DNA from 3 places in the Klebsiella sp. B345 genome. Region 3 is predicted to be linked to each of the others. Evidence: predicted binding sites of a transcription regulator. Region 3 holds the regulator's gene; each other region holds the start of a gene.
The links. Region 3 encodes CRP, which controls carbon source genes, mostly activating them, when cyclic AMP is high. Its sites were predicted from a motif close to ATGTGANNNNNNTCACAT; they were not measured.
Positions count from the first base shown of each region.

Region 1: a site for CRP is predicted at 5,793-5,810, ahead of drpB (cell division protein DrpB). Genes of this name have one in related genera too.
Region 2: a site for CRP is predicted at 4,631-4,648, ahead of ACMYSO_RS13095 (PTS mannitol transporter subunit IICBA). Genes of this name have one in related genera too.

Region 1 covers NZ_CP180443.1:1,156,745-1,164,745, reverse strand. Annotated here, with positions in the region: gene ACMYSO_RS05490 (nuclear transport factor 2 family protein) at 639-1,127, shown strand; gene ACMYSO_RS05485 (purine-cytosine permease family protein) at 1,146-2,645, shown strand; gene ACMYSO_RS05480 (aldehyde dehydrogenase family protein) at 2,642-4,108, shown strand; gene ACMYSO_RS05475 (porin) at 4,199-5,269, opposite strand; gene drpB (cell division protein DrpB) at 5,864-6,145, shown strand; gene ACMYSO_RS05465 (phosphohydrolase) at 6,188-6,883, shown strand; gene ACMYSO_RS05460 (DNA cytosine methyltransferase) at 6,940-8,001, shown strand, end outside.
Region 2 covers NZ_CP180443.1:2,779,172-2,787,172, reverse strand. Annotated here, with positions in the region: gene ACMYSO_RS13115 (YibL family ribosome-associated protein) at 1-230, opposite strand, end outside; gene ACMYSO_RS13110 (hypothetical protein) at 508-732, shown strand; gene mtlR (mannitol operon repressor MtlR) at 721-1,317, opposite strand; gene mtlD (mannitol-1-phosphate 5-dehydrogenase) at 1,317-2,465, opposite strand; gene ACMYSO_RS13095 (PTS mannitol transporter subunit IICBA) at 2,568-4,487, opposite strand; gene ACMYSO_RS13090 (DUF3302 domain-containing protein) at 5,152-5,508, shown strand; gene ACMYSO_RS13085 (HlyD family secretion protein) at 5,511-6,647, shown strand; gene ACMYSO_RS13080 (glutathione S-transferase) at 6,738-7,346, shown strand; gene selA (L-seryl-tRNA(Sec) selenium transferase) at 7,453-8,001, shown strand, end outside.
Region 3 covers NZ_CP180443.1:2,506,349-2,514,349, forward strand. Annotated here, with positions in the region: gene ACMYSO_RS11900 (hydrolase) at 212-1,171, shown strand; gene ACMYSO_RS11905 (YheU family protein) at 1,168-1,386, shown strand; gene ACMYSO_RS11910 (phosphoribulokinase) at 1,423-2,292, shown strand; gene ACMYSO_RS11915 (OsmC family protein) at 2,361-2,765, opposite strand; gene crp (cAMP-activated global transcriptional regulator CRP) at 3,071-3,703, shown strand; gene ACMYSO_RS11925 (YccS/YhfK family putative transporter) at 3,756-5,834, shown strand; gene argD (bifunctional acetylornithine/succinyldiaminopimelate transaminase) at 5,824-7,044, opposite strand; gene pabA (aminodeoxychorismate synthase component 2) at 7,200-7,763, opposite strand; gene ppiA (peptidylprolyl isomerase A) at 7,926-8,001, opposite strand, start outside.

The DNA of each region.
Region 1 (8,001 bases), 1.3 Mb from region 3:
TTTGCCGGACAGGATCGGGCATTTCCCTCATCTGTATAAGTTATCACTTCGCTATCACCCAAGGTAGCGGTTTGCCAGTATCTCCTTCATTCTGTGAACTTAGTCGTGTGAATCCATCCGTGAAGCATTCATTTAAAAATGTGCCATCGACAGCGAATTTGCCGTAGGTGTTCTCTGAATCACCTCGTGCTTGAACGGGGCTTAAGTCTTTCTTGCCCTTCAACGACCACCGGCAGGCACAGTCATACTCGCGGCATACATATCTATATGATGTTGCCGCGATAACACACTGAAAAGACGCCCAATCGATACTATTTAATCGTGCGTAATGTCTCTGCTGGCAAATACTTCACTAAATGTGAAGCTAGTCATGATATTCAACAGATGACCTACCCAAAAAATGGTTTTTCTGAACAAAGTGTCAACCTCTCTGACGTATAAAACCGTGAGAAATATGATAACTAATTGATTTTTATTTCTTTATATTATTGTGAATTATCAGGATATAAGAAATAATTAGTTATTGATTTAGTGAAGTAACCTTTTGCTACACGCTATTTTACCCAGATGTCTTCTGTTGCACTCTTTTTCTCTCAGGGTAATCCGCTCCCGTCGGGGAGCAACAGACAGAGGACACTATGGCGCATCAAATTGATTCGTTTCCGGAAAGGGTAATGGCGGAAGGTGATGATGGGGTTGAGGTAGCTGTCGCTGCGTATCACCTCAGCGATGCGAATACGCTCAGGAATGACGTGGCTGAAGTACAGTTGGCTGCCCAGCAACTGGTGGCGGCTTTTGCACGTAACGATACGCAGGCGTACTTTGCGTCATTTACCGAAGATGCCACCTTTGTTCTTCATAACCTTGAACTGCCATTACGCTCCCGCCATGCCTGGTACACGCAGTGGACTAGCTGGCAGGCGGAAGGGTTCTCCATCCTCGACTGCGTGTCCAGCAACACACACGTGCAGGTTTGTGGCGAGGTAGCGATCTTCTTTCATGATGTCGACACGCGCATACAGGTCGATGGTCAGCAAAGCCTGCTGACGGAACGAGAAACCATTATTTTCCGCCGCACCTCACAAGGCTGGTTAGCCTGCCACGAACATTTGTCACCCCGTCTCTGAAATCACAAGGATGCATCTATGACATCCTCCGAGGTCATCATGTCAGAATCTACAAGCAAGATTGAAATGTTTGGCATTGAGCAAATTCCAGATGCGCGACGTGATGCGACGCCACTGGACCTTTTCCGCCTGACGTTTGGTGGGGCGAATACCTTTGCTACTGCTGTACTGGGGAGTTTCCCGGTCCTCTTTGGTCTCTCTTTCCAGGCGGGTTTGTTGGCGATCGCCGCGGGTGTCGTCATTGGCGGGATCATCCTGGCGCCGATGGGGGTGTTTGGCACCATCAATGGCACCAATAATTCGGTCTCATCCGGTGCGCATTTTGGCGTCCACGGGCGGATTATCGGCTCATTTTTATCTCTCCTGACAGCCGTTGCCTTTTTCTCTCTCTCGGTATGGAGCTCAGGCGACGCTTTGATTGGCGGGACCCATCATCTGCTCGGTATGGCGGAAAATGATGTCACTTTAGGTATGGCTTACGGGCTGTTCGCCGTACTGGTGCTGATTGTTTGTATCTACGGTTTCCGTTTTATGCTGTGGATAAACAAAATCGCCGTTTTTGCGTCCAGCCTCATGTTCCTGCTCGGAGTTTTCGCCTTTTACGGCGTCTTTGACTCGGGTTACAGCGGAAGTCTGCAACTGGGTCAGGCTGGCTTCTGGGGGGCCTTTATTGGGTCAACACTGTTAACCATGAGCAACCCGATCTCTTTTGGTGCTTTCCTCGGTGACTGGTCGCGGTACATTCCGAAAGAGACCTCCCGGCTGCGCATTATGCTGTCGGTATTTGCAGCGCAAATCGCGACCTTGATCCCGTTCATCTTTGGCCTGTGTACCGCGACGATTGTTGCCATTCATGCGCCACAGTACATCGCCAACAATAATTATGTGGGTGGACTGCTGGCGGTAACGCCGGGCTGGTTTTTCCTGCCGGTTTGCGTGATTGCCATCATCGGCGGATTGTCTACCGGTACCACGGCGCTTTATGGCACTGGTCTGGATATGTCGAGCATTTTCCCACGCTTGCTCAGCCGCGCGCAGGCAACGCTACTGATCGGGCTTATCGCCATTGCCTTTATTTTTATTGGCCGGTTCGCTTTCAATCTGGTGCAAAGCGTATCGACTTTTGCGGTGCTGATTGTGACATGCACGTCGCCGTGGATGATCATTATGATTCTCGGCATGATCAAGTGCCGTGGGATCTACCATAGTGACGATCTGCACGTGTTTTCTCGCGGCCAGAAAGGTGGACGGTATTGGTTCCATCATGGCTGGAACTGGCGGGGGCTGGGTGCCTGGATCCCCAGTGCGATCGTCGGATTATGCCTGGTGAATATGCCGGGACAGTTTGTCGGCCCGCTTGGCAACCTTGTCGGCGGCATTGACGTCAGCCTGCCGGTGACACTGGGTATGGCGGCATTACTCTACCTCATGTTGTTACGTGCTTTTCCTGAGCCAACCGTTCAGATCGGCGTATCGGCCTCCACGCACAGGGTGCAGGCTCAAGGCGGTGTTCAGTGAGCGAAGCAATAGTAATGCCGATTCGGCCGGTTTATATCAACGGTCAGTGGGTTCAGGGTAAAGGCAACCCCAGGAAGGTTTTCGAACCAGCGACGGCTCAGCATTTTGCCACCGTATCCATGGCCGCAGCGGCAGATATTGATGCCGCAGTCTCTGCTGCACGGGCGGCCTTTCCCGGTTGGCGCGATACACCACCGGCGGAGCGAGCCAGCATGTTACGGGGTTTTGCTCAGCAGCTGGAATTGCGGCGCGATGCGCTACTGGCGATACAGATCCGCAATAATGGAAAACCGCGCCATGAGGTGGAAGTCGACCTTAATGATGCGATCGCGACATTTTCATATTACGCGGATCTCGCCGATAGTCTGGATGAGCGACAGGGAATGGAGGTCGCTTTACCGGCACCTGGTTTTACAGCACAGATAAGACATGAGGCCATCGGGGTGGTTGCACTGATTGTGCCGTGGAATTTCCCGCTGGTGACCAGCGCCTGGAAAATCGCACCGGCGCTGGCTGCCGGTTGTACCGTGGTCCTCAAAACCTCGGAAATTACGCCGCTTGCCGAACTGGAATACGGCACGATCGCCGAGAGCCTCGGCTTGCCGCCAGGGGTACTTAATATTCTCAGTGGAGAGGCGGAGTGCGGGAGTTTGTTGAGCCAACACCCCGGTATCGACAAGCTCTCCTTTACCGGGAGTACCGCGACCGGCAGCCACGTGATGACCGCGGCGGCGGCAAGGTGCCTGCCGGTGACACTGGAACTCGGCGGCAAATCGCCCGTCATTGTCTTCGATGACAGCGATGTGGCGCGGGCCGTCGAGTGGATTATGGCCGGTATCACATGGAATGCCGGGCAAATGTGCTCCGCGACCTCGCGTTTGCTGGTGCAGGACGGGATTGCTGAGGTCCTGTATGCGCGGTTAGCTTCTGCCATGCAGGCTTTAGTCGTTGGCGACCCCGGGTACGAAACGGTGGAGATGGGGCCGCTGACCAGCGAAGCACAATGGCTCAAAGTTCAGTCGTATTTCGCTGCGGCCCGCGATGAGCAACTCACCTGTCTGGCCGGAGGAGAGCCGTTATCCCGTGAAGGATGGTTTGTCGCACCGACGCTGTATGCCGACGTTCCCTTAACCAGCAGGCTCTGGCGGGAAGAGATATTTGGCCCGGTGCTCTGCGCTCACCGCTTCAGCGATGAGGCCGAAGCTATCCGACTGGCTAACGATTCTGACTATGGATTAGTGGCCACTGTCGTCAGTGGCGACACCGTTCGCGCCCGACGTGTCGCCAGGGCTCTGGATGTTGGCCATGTCTGGATTAATTCCGTGCAGGCTGTTTTTGTCGAAACGTCGTGGGGAGGCACCAAAGGCAGCGGTATTGGCCGGGAGCTGGGGCCGTGGGGATTATCGTCATACCAGTCCGTAAAGCATATCGTCGAGGACGTGAGTACGGTGCATGAGCCCTGAACTGAACAACTGGCTGGTGTCAGAAGGGAAGATAGCCCACAACGAAAAAGCCCGCATATTTGCGGGCTTCAAATAAAACAAACAGTGACATCAGAACTGATAGACGATCCCTACAGCAAACTGATCGTCAGTCGCGGCACCAGTGTAGATGCTGTCTTTGTCGTCAAGCAGGTTAAATTTGTAAGCGGTGTAGACGTTGAAGTTTTTGTTGAAGTAGTACCAGGTACCGAGTTCAACATAGTTCTTCATATCGGCATTTTTACCATGGTAATTCCCGAGGTCTTTACCTTTAGCGTAAACATAACCAAGGGAAGGGCGCAGACCGAAATCGAACTGATACTGAATAACAGCTTCAATATCCTGCGCTTCGTTAGCGAACACGCCATTATCCATTGGCGTCATGTTATGGGATTCAGCATACATCACCGCGGTATAGAGGTTGTTGGCGTCATATTTCGCCGCGATGCTCCAGATTTCTGCCGATTCGCCTTTACGATCCGCAGACTGTTCGTGGGTGCGGTCTGAATTGCCATAAGCGGCGGCAAAGCCAAATCCGTCGATGCTGTAGTCCACAGACAGGCTATAGCCGTCACCGTTAGACTTTAAACGGTCGCGGTTATTGTTTTTACCTTGATACTGCAAGCCGACGTTCAGGCCGTCAACCAGGCCGAAAAAGTCGCTGTTACGGTAGGTTGCGACACCGACAGTACGGCCAGTCATAAAGTTGTCGGTATTAGCCAGACCATCGCCACCCCATTCAACGAACATGTCGGTATAGCCTAAGGCATCGTAAATCAGGCCATAGTTGCGGCCATAATCAAATGAACCATATTCGACGTATTTGAGACCCGCGAAGGCCAGACGGGTTGCAGTTCCCTGGTCGCCTTCTTGTTTATTGGCTTTGAGGTTGTACTCAAACTGACCATAGCCGGTCAGTTCGCTGTTGATCTGGGTTTCACCTTTTACGCCAAAACGCGCGTAAGACGTGTCCTCAGAATTATGATTACCATCATCATTATCGGTATTGGTGATAATATGTTCACCCACCATTTTTCCGTAAAAATCCAGTTTGTTTCCGTTTTTATTATAAATTTCCGCTGCATTAACGGTGCCAGCGATGAATAAAGCGGGTACCAGAATTGCCAGTGCTTTTCTTTTCATTATAAATTCCCTTTGTATTATCATTAACGTGAATAACTAAATGTCATGCAGAAAACAATTTAATACTATCGATAAGGTTCAATTTTATTTAAATCTTAAATGTAAGTAATCTATATCAAATATTGCAAAATGTTTCATTTTGAGTGTTTATATTTTTATTCTATAAATCCTGGTTTAACTATTTTTAATACTTATTGGTTTTATAACAATGCATTATGGTTGTATGGGGTGGTGGGGCGGCAAAGTAATTAAATGCGTTTTGTTTATTGTTTTGGTGTGAATTATTGTTGTTATTTATTTGATGTGCGAAATGTGAATTCATATATGAAATATTTTCTGTATCAGCGATAAACGTGGAGCGGAAATAATACTTTCACTTCTTGCTGCCTGTTTTTCATTGCCCATAATATTGCGATAGAGTCTGTATCCCTTCATAACAAGGTGTCATGTTGTCGCTCATCCCTTGAGAAAAGGCGCGTTCTGGCCGCAGAAGATGCTGTTTCATCAGCTTTTTCACAGTATAATGTGACGCGCGTCACCTTTTTGGCGTGCGCTGATGTTTCGTCTTCACATTCAGTAAAAGGAGAACGGGTAATGGAAGGGAAAGCGAAACGGGGCCCTGGTGGGAAGCTTGCACTGTGGGTTTTTTATGCCTTTTGCGGTTATTTCATCTGGGCAATGCTGCGTTACTGGTGGGTTGTCGGCAGGATCCAAAGTTCGCCCGGCACGGTGATTGATGGTGATCTGGGATCAACCACCGGTAAATGGATCGGGGCTTTGCTTGGATTCCTCGTTCTCGGTCTCGTAGGGGCCGTCCTGGGAGCTATCGCCTGGTATACCCGACCTGGCGCCAGGACCTATGAATATCGTGAATAAAGTTGCTATGCTCAGCGCAGACCTTTTCTCTGAGGAATACGCATGGCATTGCTTGACTGGCAGCAACGATTTGAAAACTGGCTAACCGGACACCATTCGCAGGGCGACTCCGCCCACGATATTTCGCACTTCCGGCGTGCCTGGGGAACCGCGCAACGACTGGCCGAAGCACGCCAGGTTGACCATCTTGTTATTCTGACCGCCTGTTATTTCCATGACATCATCAGTCTGGCGAAAAACCACCCCGAGCGTAGCCGTTCGTCGGTGATGGCGGCAGAAAAAACGCTGGAGATTCTCCAGTCGTCGTTTCCTGACTTTCCGAAGGAACGCTATGCTGCCGTGTACCATGCCATTGAAGCGCACAGTTTCAGCGCCGCGATCCCCACGCGCAGTGAAGAGGCCAAAATTGTCCAGGATGCTGACCGCCTGGAGGCCTTAGGCGCCATTGGGCTGGCCCGTGTCTTCGCCGTCTCTGGGGCATTAAATAACATCTTGTTTGATGCCGATGATCCCTTCGCGGACAGACGTGAACTGAATGACAAAAAATATGCCCTGGACCACTTTCAGTGCAAGCTGCTGCGTCTGCCTGAAACCATGCAAACAGAGAAAGGCAAAGAGATGGCGCGGCACAACGCGCGTTTTCTCGTGCAATTTATGGCTAAACTCAGCGCCGAGCTTCAGGGGGACCCGTTGTCGATGGATGAGGCGGTTTTAAGGCGCTTTGACCCACTGGCCTGAAACTGGCCACGCTATTTGTGGTAATCTCTGCAAAAATGTCCGGGTTGGTTGAGGTTATGCCGCAAAATTTATCTAAGGAAGAGAGCCTCGCTGTGCCTCTCGAACATTCCGCGGAGGCCGCGCAGGCGCTGTTACGCCGGCTGATGGCTGTCTATGATGTCAAAACGCTGGTGGCGCAGCTGCTGGCCGTCGGCGACAGGAACTGGAGCCCGGCAATATTAAAACGCGTTGCGACGGTTGAGCGAGCGGCCAGTCGGATAACCGTGAAAGAGTACGCGCATCTGTCGACGCTGCTGCCGTCGCCGCCGGCTCACCATCCTGACTATGCCTTTCGTTTCGTCGATCTCTTTGCCGGGATTGGCGGCATCCGTAGCGGCTTTGAGTCGATCCGCGGGCAGTGTGTTTTCACCAGTGAGTGGAACAAACATGCGGTACGGACCTACAAAGCCAACTGGTATTGCGATCCGCAGCAGCATCGTTTCAATGACGATATTCGCGATATCACATTGAGCAACCGGCTGGATGTCAGTGATGATGACGCCGCGCAGCACATTCGCGATGTTATTCCGCAACACGATGTCTTACTGGCAGGTTTTCCCTGCCAGCCCTTTTCTCTGGCCGGAGTCTCAAAAAAAAATGCGCTTGGTCGGGCCCACGGATTTGCCTGTGAAACGCAGGGGACGCTGTTTTTTGATGTTGTCAGGATCATTGCTGCCCGCAAACCGCCGATTTTTGTCCTCGAGAACGTCAAAAACCTGAAAAGCCATGATCAAGGGCGGACTTTCCGCATTATCATGCAGACTCTTGATGAGTTGGGCTATGTTGTCTCCGATGCCGGACACAGCGGCCCGGACGATCCGAAAGTGATTGATGGCCGCCATTTCTTACCTCAGCATCGCGAGCGTATTGTGCTGGTCGGTTTTCGCCGTGACCTGCAGCTGCATGAGGGGTTCACCCTTCGCGATATCGCCTCGCTGTATCCTTCCGCACGCCCGACCTTTGGCGAGCTGCTGGAGCCGACGGTCGATGCTAAATTTATCCTGACGCCGGTGCTCTGGAAGTACCTCTATAACTATGCACGCAAGCATCAGGCGCTGGGGAATGGGTTTGGTTACGGG
Region 2 (8,001 bases), 270 kb from region 3:
GTGATCGCGCGGCGATGCGGCAGGTTCATCAACTGTTGCGCTTCTTTGCTCAGTTTCTGGCCCTGTACTTCGCGCAGGCGAACGAGCTCAGCCTCGATGGTGGTTTTTTCTTTTTCCAGTTCGGCGTACTTGTCTGCCGCTTCAACCAGGGACAGATCCGCCTGCTGGTGGCGGATGGCGTCGAGACGGTCGCTCAAACGCTTAATTTCATTCTTTTCGACTTCTTTCATGGTGACTTAATCTATTAATAAAGGGATTTCGACGTCATATAGTATGGGCTGTGGCGGGTATTGTGGGTAGTCATTTATCAAAAATGCTGCGTTTTTTCCACGGGCGGAACAGAAGTGGTGAATTCTAATTATTTGAATATAAATAGTATTATGACTAATATTCGTCTGAATTTCATCTCTGTGAAGTTCGTCGGTAATACCGCACGTTTTCCTCAAACAACCCCCTGCTTTTAGCCGATCCTTTATAAGATTTATCCATGAAAAAGAGGAGGGCATGATGACAAAAATCGGTGACGGCGTACCGCGTATTATCGACAAGACGGTTGATTTTATGGCTTCAAGCCAGGCATTTATGGAGTATCTGAAAAAATCTCCGCGCATACAGCACGTGCCGCGCGATATTCCGCAGAATAAAGAGGCGCTGTATCTGAGTCGTCTGGAGTACTACCGGCAGCTTTACCGGCCTGTTGATGAACAGGTAGAGTCCGGATCAGAGCGTTGATTTCTGGAAGGCTTTTTTTAAGCTGATTCGGGAAATCAGCTCAGTCAGAGACAGCATCATCGTTGAGCGCACAACCTGCTGGTAGCGCAGTTTCTGCATTGCCAGCAGTTCATCGTCGCTGTCATCAAACAGCGGCAACGGCGGCAGGGCGGAAACGCAATGCAGTTCGCCAAACGGCCCAAGAATCTCATCATCGGTAAAACCGTAGTCATTACCATCGTGATTCAGCTCTTCCCGCAGGGCCATCAGTAGCTCAGCGTCTTCGTATTCGGCGCGACTTATCACCCCAAGGCCGTAGATCAGCTTCAGGCGTACGGAAAGATCGCCCAGCGGCCCGTCGCCATCCAGCAACGGTTCCACTGCGTATTTCACCGCGTAATCGTCTTTGCGGAAGACCTGAAGCACCAGGATATTGACCGCTTCCGTGAGTAATTCGACGGCCGCAATCAGAAAGCTTCGTACGGTTTTGCCAGCATTCAGACGCTCAAGCACGCGGTTTTCAAATGCCTGTGTTTCTTCCATTATTGCCTGCATATCTGACAGGGGTGGTAATGGGCGCGGTTCATACCGCGCCAGATCTTGCATCATTTGGTCGCGTTATAGTCGAGAACGGCCTCCGCTACCACGGCGCTTGCTGCATCGAGGCCAGAAATTTCTGCCAGTGCAGCCTGTGGACCTTTCTCGTCAATTAACGCAGCCAGTTCCTGTGCCTGCGGATCGTCTTCGCTACGGAAGTGCATGGCGGCAGCGATCCCTTTCACCAGATTAACGTGCGGCAGTGCATACTCCAGCGTGCCCAGCAGCGGTTTGATCAGGCGATCGCCGGCGCTCAGTTTACGCAGCGGCTGACGGCCTACGCGCTCAACGTCATCTTTCAGGTACGGGTTCTCGAAACGGCCGAGGATTTTCTGGATGTAGGCAGCGTGCTTCTGTGCATCAAAGCCGTAGCGTTTGATCAGCACCGCACCGCTCTCCTCCATGGCCCCTTTGACCACCGCGCGAATACGCTCATCGAGAATCGCGTCGCGGATTGTCTGGTGACCAGCCAGTTTTCCAAGGTAGGCGGTTATAGCATGTCCAGTGTTTAAGGTGAATAGCTTGCGCTCGACAAATGCCATCAGGTTGTCGGTTAATTCCATTCCTGGGATCTCGGGCAGCGCGCCTTTAAACTGGGTTTTATCGACAATCCACTCGCTGAAGGTTTCCACCGTGACTTCCAGCGGATCGTGAGTCGCAGAGGCGGACGGCGGCACAATCCGGTCAACGGCAGAATCGACAAATCCGACGTTGGCCTCGACCCAGGCTTTGTCTTCTTCAGCCAGGGCGTTAAACACGTGGCCTTTGAGCTGCGTGGTGCCGCGCACCATGTTCTCACAGGCGATGATGTTCAGTGGGGTGGCGATCCCCTGAGCTTTACGTTGCGTCAGCCCCTTCGCGATAGCCGGTGCGATGCGTTCCAGAACTACCGGGCCAACGGCGGTGGTGATCAGGTCGACGTGGGCAATCAGGTCAATCACCTCGTCGCCGATGCTGCTGACAGCATTGACGCCGGAAACGGTATCCACCTGCTCGTTCTCGCCGACAACATGGACCTGATAGCTATGACGGGCATTCAGGGCATCCAGGACAACCTGATTCACATCGGCGAATGTTAATGCGAGCCCCGCATCAGCCAGCAGTTTGCCGATGAAGCCACGTCCGATATTACCTGCGCCAAAATGTAATGCATTCATAGTATTAACCTTCATTAATGTTTTTACCTGAGAGGGTTCGGGTGAGGCTTGTCCCTCACCGGAACCCTCTCTCCCGTTCAGGAAGAGAGGGTCTGGGTCAGATTACGCTTTATTCCCAGCCAGCAGCGCCAGTACTTCGTCAACGCTGGTGGCATGAATCAGGCGTTCAATGACTGATTCATCATCCAGAGCATTGGTCAGGCTGGTGATCACGTGGATGTGCTCGTTATTGCGGGCCGCGATACCGATGACCAGACGGGCAATGTCATCTTCTTCTTCACCGAAGCGGACGCCCTGCGGGTACTGGCAGAACACCACGCCGGTCTTGAGTACACGGTCTTTGGCTTCAATGGTGCCGTGCGGTACCGCAATGGACTCACCCAGGTAGGTCGGGGTCAGTTTTTCACGGTCCAGCATCGCTTGCACATACTCCGGCTCAACGTAGCCCCCTTTGACCAGTTGCTCACCGGCGAAGAGGATCGCTTCTTCTTTAGTCGCCGCTTTGCAGCCGAGGAAGATGTTATCGGCACCGAGTTTGAACAGGTTGGTGTCTTTGGCATCAAAGCTGTCTTTCAGGCTGTCGCGTACTTTCACTTCGTTGTCTTCATGGCGCTGCGCGGCGACCAGACGTTCGGTCAGGCTGGTATACAGGCCACTGTCGAGGAAGTTGGTCAGCGAAATATGCTGGGCCTGCGGTACCTGGCGCATTGCCCGCTCGGTCAGGTCGCGGTGGGTAATCACCAGGTCGACATCCGGCGGCAGGTTGTTGATCGCACAGTTGGTAACGGAGATAGCGTTCAGTCCAGCATCCTGCACTTTCTTACGCAGTACGCCGGCACCCATGGCGCTGGAACCCATACCGGCATCACAGGCAACGATGATTTTACGCACGTGGCTCAGGTCGTTAGCGACATTCCCGGCAGACAGCGGCGTTGCTGCGCCTTTGGATTCGGCTTTCATATCGTGCATGCGACGGGTCGCGGCATCGATATCATCTTCTTCTTTCACTTTGCTGGTTTTCAGCAGGATAGCGGAGACCACAAACGAGACCGCCATCGCCGCAACAATCGCTGCAATGTTTGCGAAGTAGGCGCCTTTCGGGGTCATCGCCAGTACCGCCAGGATAGAACCCGGGGAAGCTGGAGAGACCAGACCGCCGTTGAGGATAGTCAGGGTGAACACGCCAGTCATACCGCCAAGAATAACGGCGAGGATCAGACGCGGGTTCATCAGCACATACGGGAAGTAAATTTCGTGGATACCGCCCAGGAAGTGGATGATTGCCGCACCGCCTGCAGACTGCTTCGCGCTACCGCGACCAAAGAACATGTAGGCCAGCAGGACGCCCATCCCCGGACCCGGGTTCGCTTCAATCAGGAAGAAGATGGATTTGCCCAGTTCGTGAGATTGCTGAATACCCAGCGGTGAGAAGATACCGTGGTTAATCGCGTTGTTCAGGAACAGGATTTTCGCCGGCTCGACGAAGATGGATGCCAGCGGCAGCATGTCATGGACAACCATGAAGTTAACGCCCGCTGCCAGAATTTTGGACAGGACTTCAACCGCCGGGCCAATGCCGAGGAAGGCCAGGATGGCGAGGATCATCCCGATAATGCCGGCGGAGAAGTTGTTGACCAGCATCTCGAAGCCGGATTTGATCTTACCGTCTACCCAGCTATCAAAGTGTTTAATCGCCCAGCCACCCAGCGGACCTGCGATCATCGCTCCGAGGAACATCGGCATGTCGGCACCGACAATGACGCCCATGGTGGTAATCGCACCGACCACGCCACCGCGCTCACCGCCAATTAACTTACCACCGGTATAACCGATCAGCAGCGGCAGCAGATAGGTGATCATTGGACCGACTAACTTCGCCAGCGTTTCGCTTGGTAACCATCCCGTTGGTATGAAAAGTGCGGTGATGATACCCCACGCGATAAACGCGCCGATGTTGGGCATCACCATATTGCTGAGGAAACGACCAAAGCTTTGCACCTTGATCTTGATATCGGATGACATAAAACACCCCTTCTTCTGTTGAGCTTATCGCGTAGGCTAAAAGCCTGAGGCTTGTTGTTAATATGGCGGCAGAGGTCGCCGGACCCTGTTTGATGAAGCGAATTTGGCACCGAATCGTAAAACTGTCCAGTCAGTGGGTTTTTATGTGATTTGGATCACGTGAATATAGGCATTCGACGGTCATTTGTAGTGATGTGCGTCACAAAATGGCTGTGCAAAAAAAATGCATGAGGTCAAAAATACGCCATTTCGAATAATTAATGTGAGATATGTCACGAAATGTGGTTTGTTGTTTGTTTTGATAATGTGATGTTAATCACAATAAAAAGTGCGCTGTTTTTTCCGACTGTGATCCACCACAAACTCCACTTCGCTGTCGCGCTTCCGTCAGCAACGGCTGATGAACTGAATGAAAAAACATCATCGAAAGCCGACATGGAAAAAAGTAAAGATCTGTCTTAAGCTCAACGTGTAAAGTTAAGTATGTTGTTATTCAAGATATATTTTGTCACGCTTAAAAACTTGCAAGGAGAATAGCGAAAAACAATACTCCCCGGCCTTAAATTATAAATACACGCCGTTTGTACTTTAATTTAATTAATTAATTTGATTGCTTAGCATTTTAAATCATTGACGATTTGACATCGTATTTAGTGAGGCACATATGTTTCTCAACTACTTTGCACTGGGTGTATTGATTTTTGTTTTTCTGGTTCTTTTCTATGGCATCATCGCGATTCACGATATTCCATATTTAATGGCTAAAAAACGTAATCACCCCCACGCTGACGCCATCCATACTGCCGGATGGGTAAGCCTGTTTACGCTGCATGTTATCTGGCCATTTCTATGGATCTGGGCCACGCTCTATCAACCTGAACGCGGGTGGGGAATGAAATCACATATCCCACCTGCCGAGCGCGATCCCAGCGTTGAGCAACTATCGCAACGCGTTGCCGAACTAGAAAAACGACTAGGGGCGATGTCGCCCTCCACAGATAAAGAGACGCCGGAGCGCTAATCATGGATCTGCTCATTGTATTGACCTATGTCGCGCTCGCGTGGGCCGTTTTTAAAATATTTCGTATTCCGGTTAATCAGTGGACATTGGCCACGGCAACGCTGGGCGGTATATTTCTGGTTGGCGCCCTCATTTTATTAATGAACTATAACCACCCTTATACCTTTACGGCACAAAAAGCGGTTATTTCTATTCCGATTACCCCGCAGGTGACCGGTGTTGTCAGTACCGTCACGGATAAAACTAACCAGCGGGTTAACAAAGGTGAGGTGCTGTTTACTATCGACCCGACGCGTTATCAGGCCCGGGTCGATCGGCTGCAGGCTGACCTGGTGACCGCCATGCACAACATCAATACGCTGAAGGCGCAGCTTTCTGAAGCACAGGCCAACACGGTTCGCGTTTCCGCCGAGCGCGATCGGCTCTACAAAGATTACCAGCGTTACCTGAAAGGCAGTCAGGCGAGAGTCAATCCGTTCTCCGAGAGCGATATCGATAACGCCCGGCAAAACTATCTGGCGCAGGATGCGTTAGTGAAAGCGTCGATCGCCGATCAGGCGCAGGTCCAGAGTCAGTTAGACAGTACGGTGGGTGGCGAACAGTCGCAGGTTGTTAGCTTGCGAGCACAGCTGGCAGAGGCGAAATATAACCTCGATCAGACGGTCATTCGTGCCCCGAGCAACGGCTATGTGACGCAGGTGCTGATCCGCCCCGGCACCTATGCGGCGGCGCTGCCGCTGCGTCCGGTGATGGTCTTTATTCCGGAACAAAAACGCCAGATAGTGGCCCAGTTCCGCCAGAACTCCTTGCTGCGACTTAAGCCAGGTGATGATGCCGAAGCGGTCTTTAACGCCCTGCCGGGCCAGGTTTTTCATGGCAAGCTGACCAGTATCCTGCCGGTGGTGCCCGGCGGTTCCTATCAGGCGCAGGGGGCATTGCAGTCGCTGAGCGTCCTGCCGGGGACCGATGGCGTGCTGGCGACCATCGAGCTGGATGCCAATGCCGATGTGGATTCGCTGCCGGATGGCATCTATGCCCAGGTGGCGGTCTACTCCGATCACTTCAGCCATGTCTCGGTGATGAGGAAGGTGCTGCTACGCATGACCAGCTGGATGCACTACCTCTATCTCGATCATTAATTCCGACCACGGCAGGCTGGCGCAACGTCAGTCTGCTATTTGTCTGTGCCTGAACCATACTTACCTTTTTGTTGGCGAAAGGAGCAGGCAATGAAACTGATCGGCAGCTACACCAGTCCCTTTGTGCGCAAAATCTCCGTCATTCTGCTGGAGAAAAATCTCCCCTTTGAATTCGTCAATGAATTTCCCTACCAGGAGGTCAACGGGGTCGGTAAATTCAATCCGTTAGGCAAAGTGCCGGTGCTGGTCACCGACGGCGGCGAGTGCTGGTTCGACTCGCCCATTATCGCGCAATATCTTGAACTGCTCGGCGCTGCACCGGCGATGGTGCCCTCAGACCCGCAGGGGGCGCTAAAAATGCGCCAGATGGAAGCCCTGGCCGATGGCGTGATGGAGGCAGCACAGGCGCTGGTACGTGAAAAGGCCCGTCCTCCGGCGCAGCAGTCGGAAAGCGAACTGCTGCGTCAGCGGGAGAAGGTGGCCCGGGGTCTCGATGCCCTCGAGGCTCATGTTGCCGACGGCACCCTGCGTACCGACGAGGTCAATCTGGCCTCGATCTCGGCGGCGTGCGCCATTGCCTACCTTAACTTCCGTCGGGTGGCGCCCGGCTGGTGCGCGACGCGGCCCAGGCTCATTAAACTGGTCGATACGTTGTTCCAGCGCGCCAGTTTTGCCCGTACCGAACCGCCAAGGACTTGACCCAGACAGGTAACAGTTTCCCCCTGGAGACGTTACAATCACTGCTGATTTGTTGACTCCCTCTCCCGTCGGGAGGGGGGAAAATAACCTACCGCCAGGTCCATTCATGACTACCGATATTCGTGCGCTTTACACTCGTCTTCCGGCTACCGACCGTTTGCTCCGCGACCCCGCATTTTCCGCCGTGCTGGCCGAGTATGGCCATGCTCAGGTTGTGGCGCTGCTGCGCCAGATGCTGGAAGAGGCCCGTGAATCTGTTCGTCAGGCCCAGGCGCTGCCGGCCTGGAGCGACGACTGGTCACAGGAGGCCGCGCGGCGGCTGGCGCAAACCGGGCAAAGCGCGCTGCGTCCGGTATTCAACCTGACCGGCACCGTACTGCATACCAATTTAGGGCGTGCCGTACAGGCCGACGCGGCGGTCGAGGCGGTGGTGCGGGCGATGCGGGCCCCGGTGACGCTGGAATACAGCCTCGATGATGCCGGGCGCGGCCACCGCGATCGCGCGCTGGCGGAGCTATTGTGCCGGATCACCGGTGCGGAAGATGCCTGTATCGTTAACAATAATGCGGCGGCGGTACTGCTGATGCTGGCGGCGACGGCGGCGGGCAAAGCGGTGGTCGTGTCGCGGGGTGAACTGGTGGAGATCGGCGGCGCG
Region 3 (8,001 bases):
CGATAATTACCGGCAGCGCGTACTCCAGTCATCACCCGGCCGCAATTTCGTGTAACCTATAGTCCTGGCCGTAAGACCACATATTGGATAACCGGCGCACCTCGTGCGCGGTATAGTGTCGTATTAGTTTATTAATTGCTCTGGTGCTATGGTTGAAATCACCCCCACAGAAATGACGCCCCCTGAAGACGATTCGCGCGAGTTTCACCCGATGCGCGGCGTGGGTAATCGTCATCTGCAAACCATGCTTCCGCGTCTGATCCGCCGCAAACTGGGCTTCACACCCTTCTGGCAACGCCTCGAGCTACCGGATGGTGATTTTGTCGATCTGGCATGGAGCGAAGACCCCTCCCTGGCACGGCATAAACCGCGGTTGGTCGTTTTTCACGGCCTGGAAGGCAGCCTGCACAGCCCCTACGCTCACGGCCTGATTCATGCTGCCATGCAGCGCGGCTGGCTGGGCGTGGTGATGCATTTTCGCGGCTGTAGCGGTGAACCCAATCGTAATAACCGGATCTATCATTCTGGCGAAACCGAAGACGGCAGCTGGTTTCTGCACTGGCTGCAACGTGAATTTGGTACGGTCCCGACCGCCGCCGTTGGCTATTCGCTGGGGGGAAACATGCTGGGCTGCCTGCTGGCAAAAGAAGGCGATAACGCCCCGCTGGACGCCGCGGTGATCGTCTCAGCCCCCTTCATGCTGGAAGCCTGCAGCTATCATATGGATAAAGGCTTTTCCCGGGTCTATCAGCGCTATCTGCTTAACCTGCTAAAGGCCAATGCGGCCCGTAAGCTGAAGGCCTACCCGGGTTCACTGCCGGTCGATTTACGCCAGCTCAAAGGAATGCGCCGCATCCGCGAGTTTGACGATATGATCACCGCGAAAATCCACGGTTTCGCCGATGCGCTGGACTACTATCGCCAGTGCAGCGCGATGCCACGATTAAGTGATATCACCACGCCGACGCTGATCATTCACGCAAAGGACGATCCTTTCATGGATCACCACTCTATCCCACCGCAAGAACAGCTGCCGGCAAATGTGGAATATCAGCTGACCGAACAAGGTGGGCACGTCGGGTTCGTTGGCGGCACGTTGCGTAAGCCGGAAATGTGGCTCGAACGACGCATTCCGGACTGGTTAACCCGTTGGTTGGGAGCACAAATATGATTATTCCCTGGCACGATCTGGATCCCGAAACGCTGGATAACCTAATCGAAAGTTTTGTATTGCGCGAAGGCACCGATTATGGTGAACATGAACGCTCGCTGGTGGATAAAGTCGCCGACGTCAAACAACAGTTAAAAAGCGGAGAAGCCGTGCTGGTGTGGTCTGAACTACACGAAACGGTCAACATTATGCCCCGCAAGCAGTTCCACGGCTAAGGCGGCACCACACCATCGTTTAATCTGGGAGTTGTTATGTCTGCCAAACATCCGGTGATTGCCGTCACGGGCTCCAGCGGCGCGGGAACCACGACCACCAGCCTCGCCTTTCGAAAAATTTTCGCCCAGCTGAATCTGCGTTCTGCGGAAGTCGAAGGCGACAGCTTCCATCGCTACACCCGCCCGGAAATGGACATGGCGATCCGTAAAGCGCGCGATCAGGGGAAGCACATCAGCTACTTCGGTCCGGAAGCCAACGACTTCGGACTGCTCGAAAATACCTTCATTGAATACGGGCGCAACGGCAGCGGTCAGTCGCGAAAATACCTGCATACCTATGACGAAGCGGTCCCGTGGAATCAGGTTCCGGGTACCTTTACGCCGTGGCAACCGCTCCCGGAACCCACCGACGTCCTGTTTTATGAAGGGCTGCACGGCGGCGTGGTCACCCCGCAGTACAACGTCGCACAGAATGTCGATTTGCTGGTCGGGGTGGTGCCGATTGTCAATCTGGAATGGATCCAGAAGCTTATCCGGGATACCAGCGAACGCGGCCATTCCCGTGAAGCGGTGATGGACTCCGTCGTGCGTTCGATGGAGGACTACATCAATTTCATCACCCCACAGTTTTCCCGTACCCATATCAACTTCCAGCGGGTCCCCACCGTCGATACCTCGAACCCGTTTGCGGCTAAAGGCATCCCCTCACTGGATGAGAGCTTTGTGGTGATCCACTTCCGTAATCTGCAGGATATCGATTTCCCGTGGCTGCTCGCGATGCTGCAGGGGTCGTTTATCTCGCATATCAATACGCTGGTGGTTCCGGGGGGCAAAATGGGCCTGGCGATGGAGTTGATCATGACGCCGCTGGTAGAGCGCCTGATGGAAGGCAGAAAGATCGACTAGCCATAAAAAACCCCGGACGCATTACGACCGGGGTTGTTCTCTGCTACCTGGCACTATCCTGCCGTCAGTTAGCCTTCAATGACTTCATAGGTGTGGGTGATGTTCACTGCTTTTTGCAGCATCAGCGCCACCGAGCAATATTTCTCTGCCGACAGATCCACCGCACGCGATACCGCCGCATCCTTCAGCTCTTTGCCGGTCACAATGAAATGCATGTTGATATTGGTAAACAGGCGCGGCGCCTCTTCCCGGCGTTCAGAGGTCAGCTTCACCTCACAGTTGGTCACGTCGTGACGCCCTTTCTGCAAAATAGACACAACATCAATTGCGCTGCATCCGCCCGCCGCCATCAACACCATTTCCATCGGGCTTGGCGCTTTATCTCCGGAGTTGCCGTCCATCAGAATCTGGTGACCTGATGCGGACTCTCCGATGAAGGTTAACCCTTCAACCCATTTCACACGAGCTTGCATAAAATTTAACTCCGAGGTTGCAATTTTCCTGACAGATTACGCGCACATAACAATTCTCGCAACGGAAGGCGACCTACATCATGCTGAAGCGAGACACCAGGAGACATGCGGCAAAAGCTATGCTAAAACAGTCGGGATGCTACAGTATTACATTGATGTATTGCATGTATGCAGAGGAGTTCACATTACAGGCTGAAGAAAAATCACCAGCCATTTCCCAGGCATAGGGAAACAATACGATTGCATGCCCGGATGCCGTGTAGTGTCGGCACCCGGAGATAGCTTATAACAGAGGATAACCGCGCATGGTGCTTGGCAAACCGCAAACAGACCCTACCCTCGAATGGTTCTTGTCTCATTGCCATATTCATAAGTACCCATCGAAAAGCACGCTGATCCACCAGGGTGAAAAAGCAGAAACGTTGTACTACATCGTCAAAGGCTCTGTGGCTGTGCTCATCAAGGATGAAGAAGGTAAAGAGATGATCCTCTCTTACCTCAACCAGGGCGATTTCATCGGTGAATTAGGCTTGTTTGAAGAAGGCCAGGAGCGTAGCGCCTGGGTACGTGCAAAAACCGCATGTGAAGTGGCCGAAATCTCTTACAAAAAATTCCGTCAGCTGATCCAGGTTAACCCGGATATTCTGATGCGCTTGTCGTCGCAGATGGCTCGTCGTCTGCAGGTCACCTCTGAAAAAGTGGGTAACCTTGCCTTCCTCGACGTCACCGGTCGTATCGCTCAGACGCTGCTGAATCTGGCTAAACAGCCGGACGCCATGACCCACCCTGATGGTATGCAAATTAAAATTACCCGCCAGGAAATTGGTCAGATCGTCGGTTGTTCTCGCGAAACCGTCGGCCGTATTCTGAAGATGCTGGAAGATCAGAATCTGATCTCCGCACACGGTAAAACTATCGTCGTTTACGGTACCCGTTAAGTCGTTAAAACGGCGTGTTGCCCCCGCAATACGCCGTTTTTGTCTCCTCCTGATGTGGCGCAGGCTGATTTACCATCCAGAAGTCAACTATGCACTGCGGCAAACGCTGGTGTTGTGTTTGCCTGTCGCGGTCGGTCTTCTCCTCGGTCACCTGCAACAGGGTCTGCTGTTTTCCTTAGTACCTGCCTGCTGTAACGTCGCCGGTCTGGACACCCCGCACAAACGCTTTTTTAAACGCCTGATCGTGGGCGGTTCACTGTTTGCCGGCTGTAGCCTGGTGGTTCAGCTGCTGCTGCAACAGGAAATCCCGCTGCCCTTAATTCTTAGCGGCCTGGCGCTGCTGCTTGGCGTGACGGCAGAGATTAGCTCGCTCCATGCCAGACTTCTCCCGGCCTCACTGATTGCAGCCATCTTTACCCTGAGCCTTGCCGGGAACATGCCCATCTGGGAGCCGCTGTTGATCTACGCACTCGGCACCTTGTGGTACGGACTGTTTAACTGGTTCTGGTTCTGGCTATGGCGCGAACAACCGCTGCGTGAATCCTTGAGCCTGCTCTACCGGGAGCTGGCTAACTACTGCGAAGCGAAATACAGCCTACTGACTCAGCATATTGACCCGGCGACCTCGCTCCCGCCGCTGCTCACACGCCAGCAAAAGGTGGTGGATCTGATCACCCAGTGCTACCAGCAGATGCATATGCTGGCGGCGAACCAGCGTAACGATCACAAGCGTCTGCTGCGGGCGTTTCAGGTGGCGCTGGATCTACAGGAACATATCTCCGTCAGCCTGCATCAGCCTGAGGAAGTTCAGAAACTGGTGGAGCGGAGCCACGCGGAGGCGGTGATCCGCTGGAACGCACAAACCGTTGCCGCCCGTCTACGGGTGCTGGCCGACGACATTCTGTACCACCGCTATCCGCAACGCTTTCATATGGATAAGCAGATTGGCGCGCTGGAGAAAATTGCCTGGCAGCACCCCGACAATCCCGTCGGGCAATTCTGTGCCTGGCACTTTAGCCGCATCGCCCGGGTGCTGCGTACCCAGCGCCCGCTGTATGCCCGCAACCTGATGGCAGATAAAGAACGCCGCCTGCCGCTGCTACCTGCGCTGAAGCACTATCTCTCATGGAAATCGCCGGCGCTGCGCAATGCCGCGCGTATCTGCGTGATGCTCACCGCCGCCAGCCTGATGGGCAGCGCCCTGCATCTTCCCAAGCCTTACTGGATCTTAATGACGGTGCTTTTCGTCACCCAAAACGGCTACGGCGCGACACGAGTGCGCATCGTCCATCGGGCGGCCGGCACCCTCGCAGGCCTCGCCATTGCCGGACTGACGCTGCACTTTCACGTTCCAGAGGGGTATACGCTTACCGCGTTGCTGATCATTACGCTGCTGAGCTACCTGATTATTCGTAAGCATTACGGCTGGGCGATGGTCGGCTTTACCGTGACGGCGGTCTATACCCTGCAACTTCTGACACTTAACGGCGAACAGTACATTGTCGCCAGGCTTATCGATACGCTTATCGGCTGCCTGATCGCCTTTGGCGGGATGGTCTGGCTGTGGCCACAGTGGCAGAGCGGACTGCTACGTAAAAACGCCCATGACGCGCTGGAAGCCGATCAGGAGGCCATCCGGCTGATCCTCAGCGACGACCACCAGGCACCGGCGCTGGCCTATCGCCGCATGCGCGTCAATCAAGCACATAACTCGCTGTTTAACTCGTTGAACCAGGCTATGCAGGAGCCTGGGTTTAACTCACATTATCTGGAAGATATGAAGCTGTGGGTCACCCACAGCCAGTTTATTGTTGAGCATATCAACGCGATGACCACCCTCGCCCGCGAGCACAACATGCTGACGCCGGAGCTGGCCCGGCGCTATCTGGAGTCCTGTGAGATTGCGCTTCAGCGCTGTCAGCAGCGGCTGGACACCGACGGTCCTGGCAGCGCTGACGACGTGAATATTATGGAGTCTCAGGACGTTGAAGTGAGCCGCGGCCCGCTAAGCACCATGGAACAGCACCTGCAGCGGATCCTAGACCATCTGAACACCATGCACACCATCTCGTCGGTGGCATGGCGTCAGCGTCCTCATCATGGCATCTGGCTAAGCGCGACTAAGCGCTAAGCACCTTCTGTACCGCCTGGGCAAAGCGCGCCATCCCTTCAGCAATATCCTGCTCATCGATCACCAACGACGGCACAAAGCGCATGACGTCCGGCCCGGCGTTGAGCACCATGACGCCCGCATCCGCCGCGGCATACAGAAAATCACGCGCCCGGCCTTGATGCTGCGGTTTGAGCTCCGCGCCAATCAGTAACCCCATGCCGCGGATATCGCTAAACAGGTCGAAACGAGCATCAATCTCCTGCAGATGTTGCACAAACAGCGCCCGCTTCGCGTTCACCCCTTCCAGCACATCAGGCGTATTAATCAGATCAAATGCCGCCCCGGCAACGGCGCAGGCCAGCGGATTACCGCCGTAGGTTGAACCATGGGAGCCAGCATGGAAGGCGCTGGCAATCTCATTGGTGGTCAGCACGGCGCTGATCGGGAAACCGCCGCCCAGCGCTTTAGCACTGGTGAGGATATCCGGCGTCACGCCATAATGCATGTACGCAAACAGCGAACCGGTACGCCCCATCCCGCACTGCACTTCATCAAACACCAGTAGCGCCTGATGCTCATCGCACAGTTCACGCAGTCCTTTCAGGAACTCTGGCGTCGCCGCCATCACGCCACCTTCTCCCTGGATCGGCTCAACCACGATCGCGCAGGTGTGATCGTCCATCACCGCTTTAACCGCATGCAGGTCGTTAAACGGCACGTGGATAATGTCGGCGGGTTTCGGGCCGAAGCCATCAGAATACTTTGGCTGCCCGCCCACGGACACGGTAAACAGCGAGCGGCCATGGAAGGCGTTATGGAAGGCGATGATTTTGGTCTTATACGGACTGTGGCGGGTAATGGTGTAGTGGCGCGCCAGCTTGAAGGCCGTCTCGTTGGCTTCCGTACCGGAGTTCATAAATACCACACGCTCGGCAAAGGTGGCGTCCACCAGCTTGCGACCAAGGCGCAGCGCCGGTTCGTTGGTAAAGACGTTGCTGGTGTGCCACAGGGTTTCGCCCTGCTGCTGCAGCGCCGCCACCAGCGCCGGATGACAATGACCTAACGCCGTCACCGCAATCCCACCGGCAAAATCAATGTACTCTTTACCCTGCTGATCCCATACGCGGCTACCTTTACCCTTTACCGGGATGAATTCCGCAGGTGCATAAATTGGCAGAATAACTTCATCGAATGTGGCGCGGGTAATTACCGGTTGCTCAGTTGCCATGTCATGCCATCCTTCTTCGTTACGCAATCATTATTGTGATAATCTAATCACAAAATATGCATAAAAAATCAATCAATGGCAACTGTATAGCCAAAATAATTCGCGTTGTGGGGTTAAGCGACTAAGCGCTAGCCTGGATGTATGAAAGGCATAAATCATCGATTGAGAAAGTTTGCCAGCAGCTGATGCCCTTGCTCGCTGAGAATGCTCTCCGGGTGGAACTGCACCCCTTCGAGATCCCACTCGCGATGGCGAATTCCCATAATTTCACCATTCTCGCTACGCGCCGTCACTTCAAAGCAGGCGGGAAGGGTCGCAGGGTCAATGAGCAAAGAGTGATAGCGGGTGACCACCAGCGGATTATTCAGCCCCAGGAAGACCCCGGTGCCGTTGTGCTGGATAGGCGAGGTTTTGCCGTGCATAACGGTAGCAGCGCGGACGATGGTGGCCCCAAAGACCTGCGCAATCGCCTGATGGCCCAGGCAAACCCCCAGCAGCGGAACCCGGCCGGCATAATGCGCGATAACCGCCAGCGAGATGCCGGACTCATTCGGCGTACAGGGCCCGGGCGAGATAACAATTTTCTCCGGCGCCAGCGCCGCAATCTCCTCAAGCGTCAACTCATCATTGCGCTTGACCAGCACCTCCGCCCCCAGCTCGCAAAAATACTGGTACAGGTTCCAGGTGAAAGAATCATAGTTATCGATAAGCAGGATCATGGTGGCTCCGGAAAAAACAAAACCGGGCTATTCTACTCAGATTATGCTGCTGCGCTTATCACTTTGCGAAACATCCGTGCAGAAGGGTCGGAATCGCCCTTTCCGCTGAGACAGAACGGGCGATAAGGCGCGGGGGATCATTACCCGCGCGGGAAGAAAAGCTTACGGCAGGACTTTCGCGGAGAGGATGACGACGGGTTTAGACGGAACATTCTGGTACGGCCCGACGTTGTGGGTC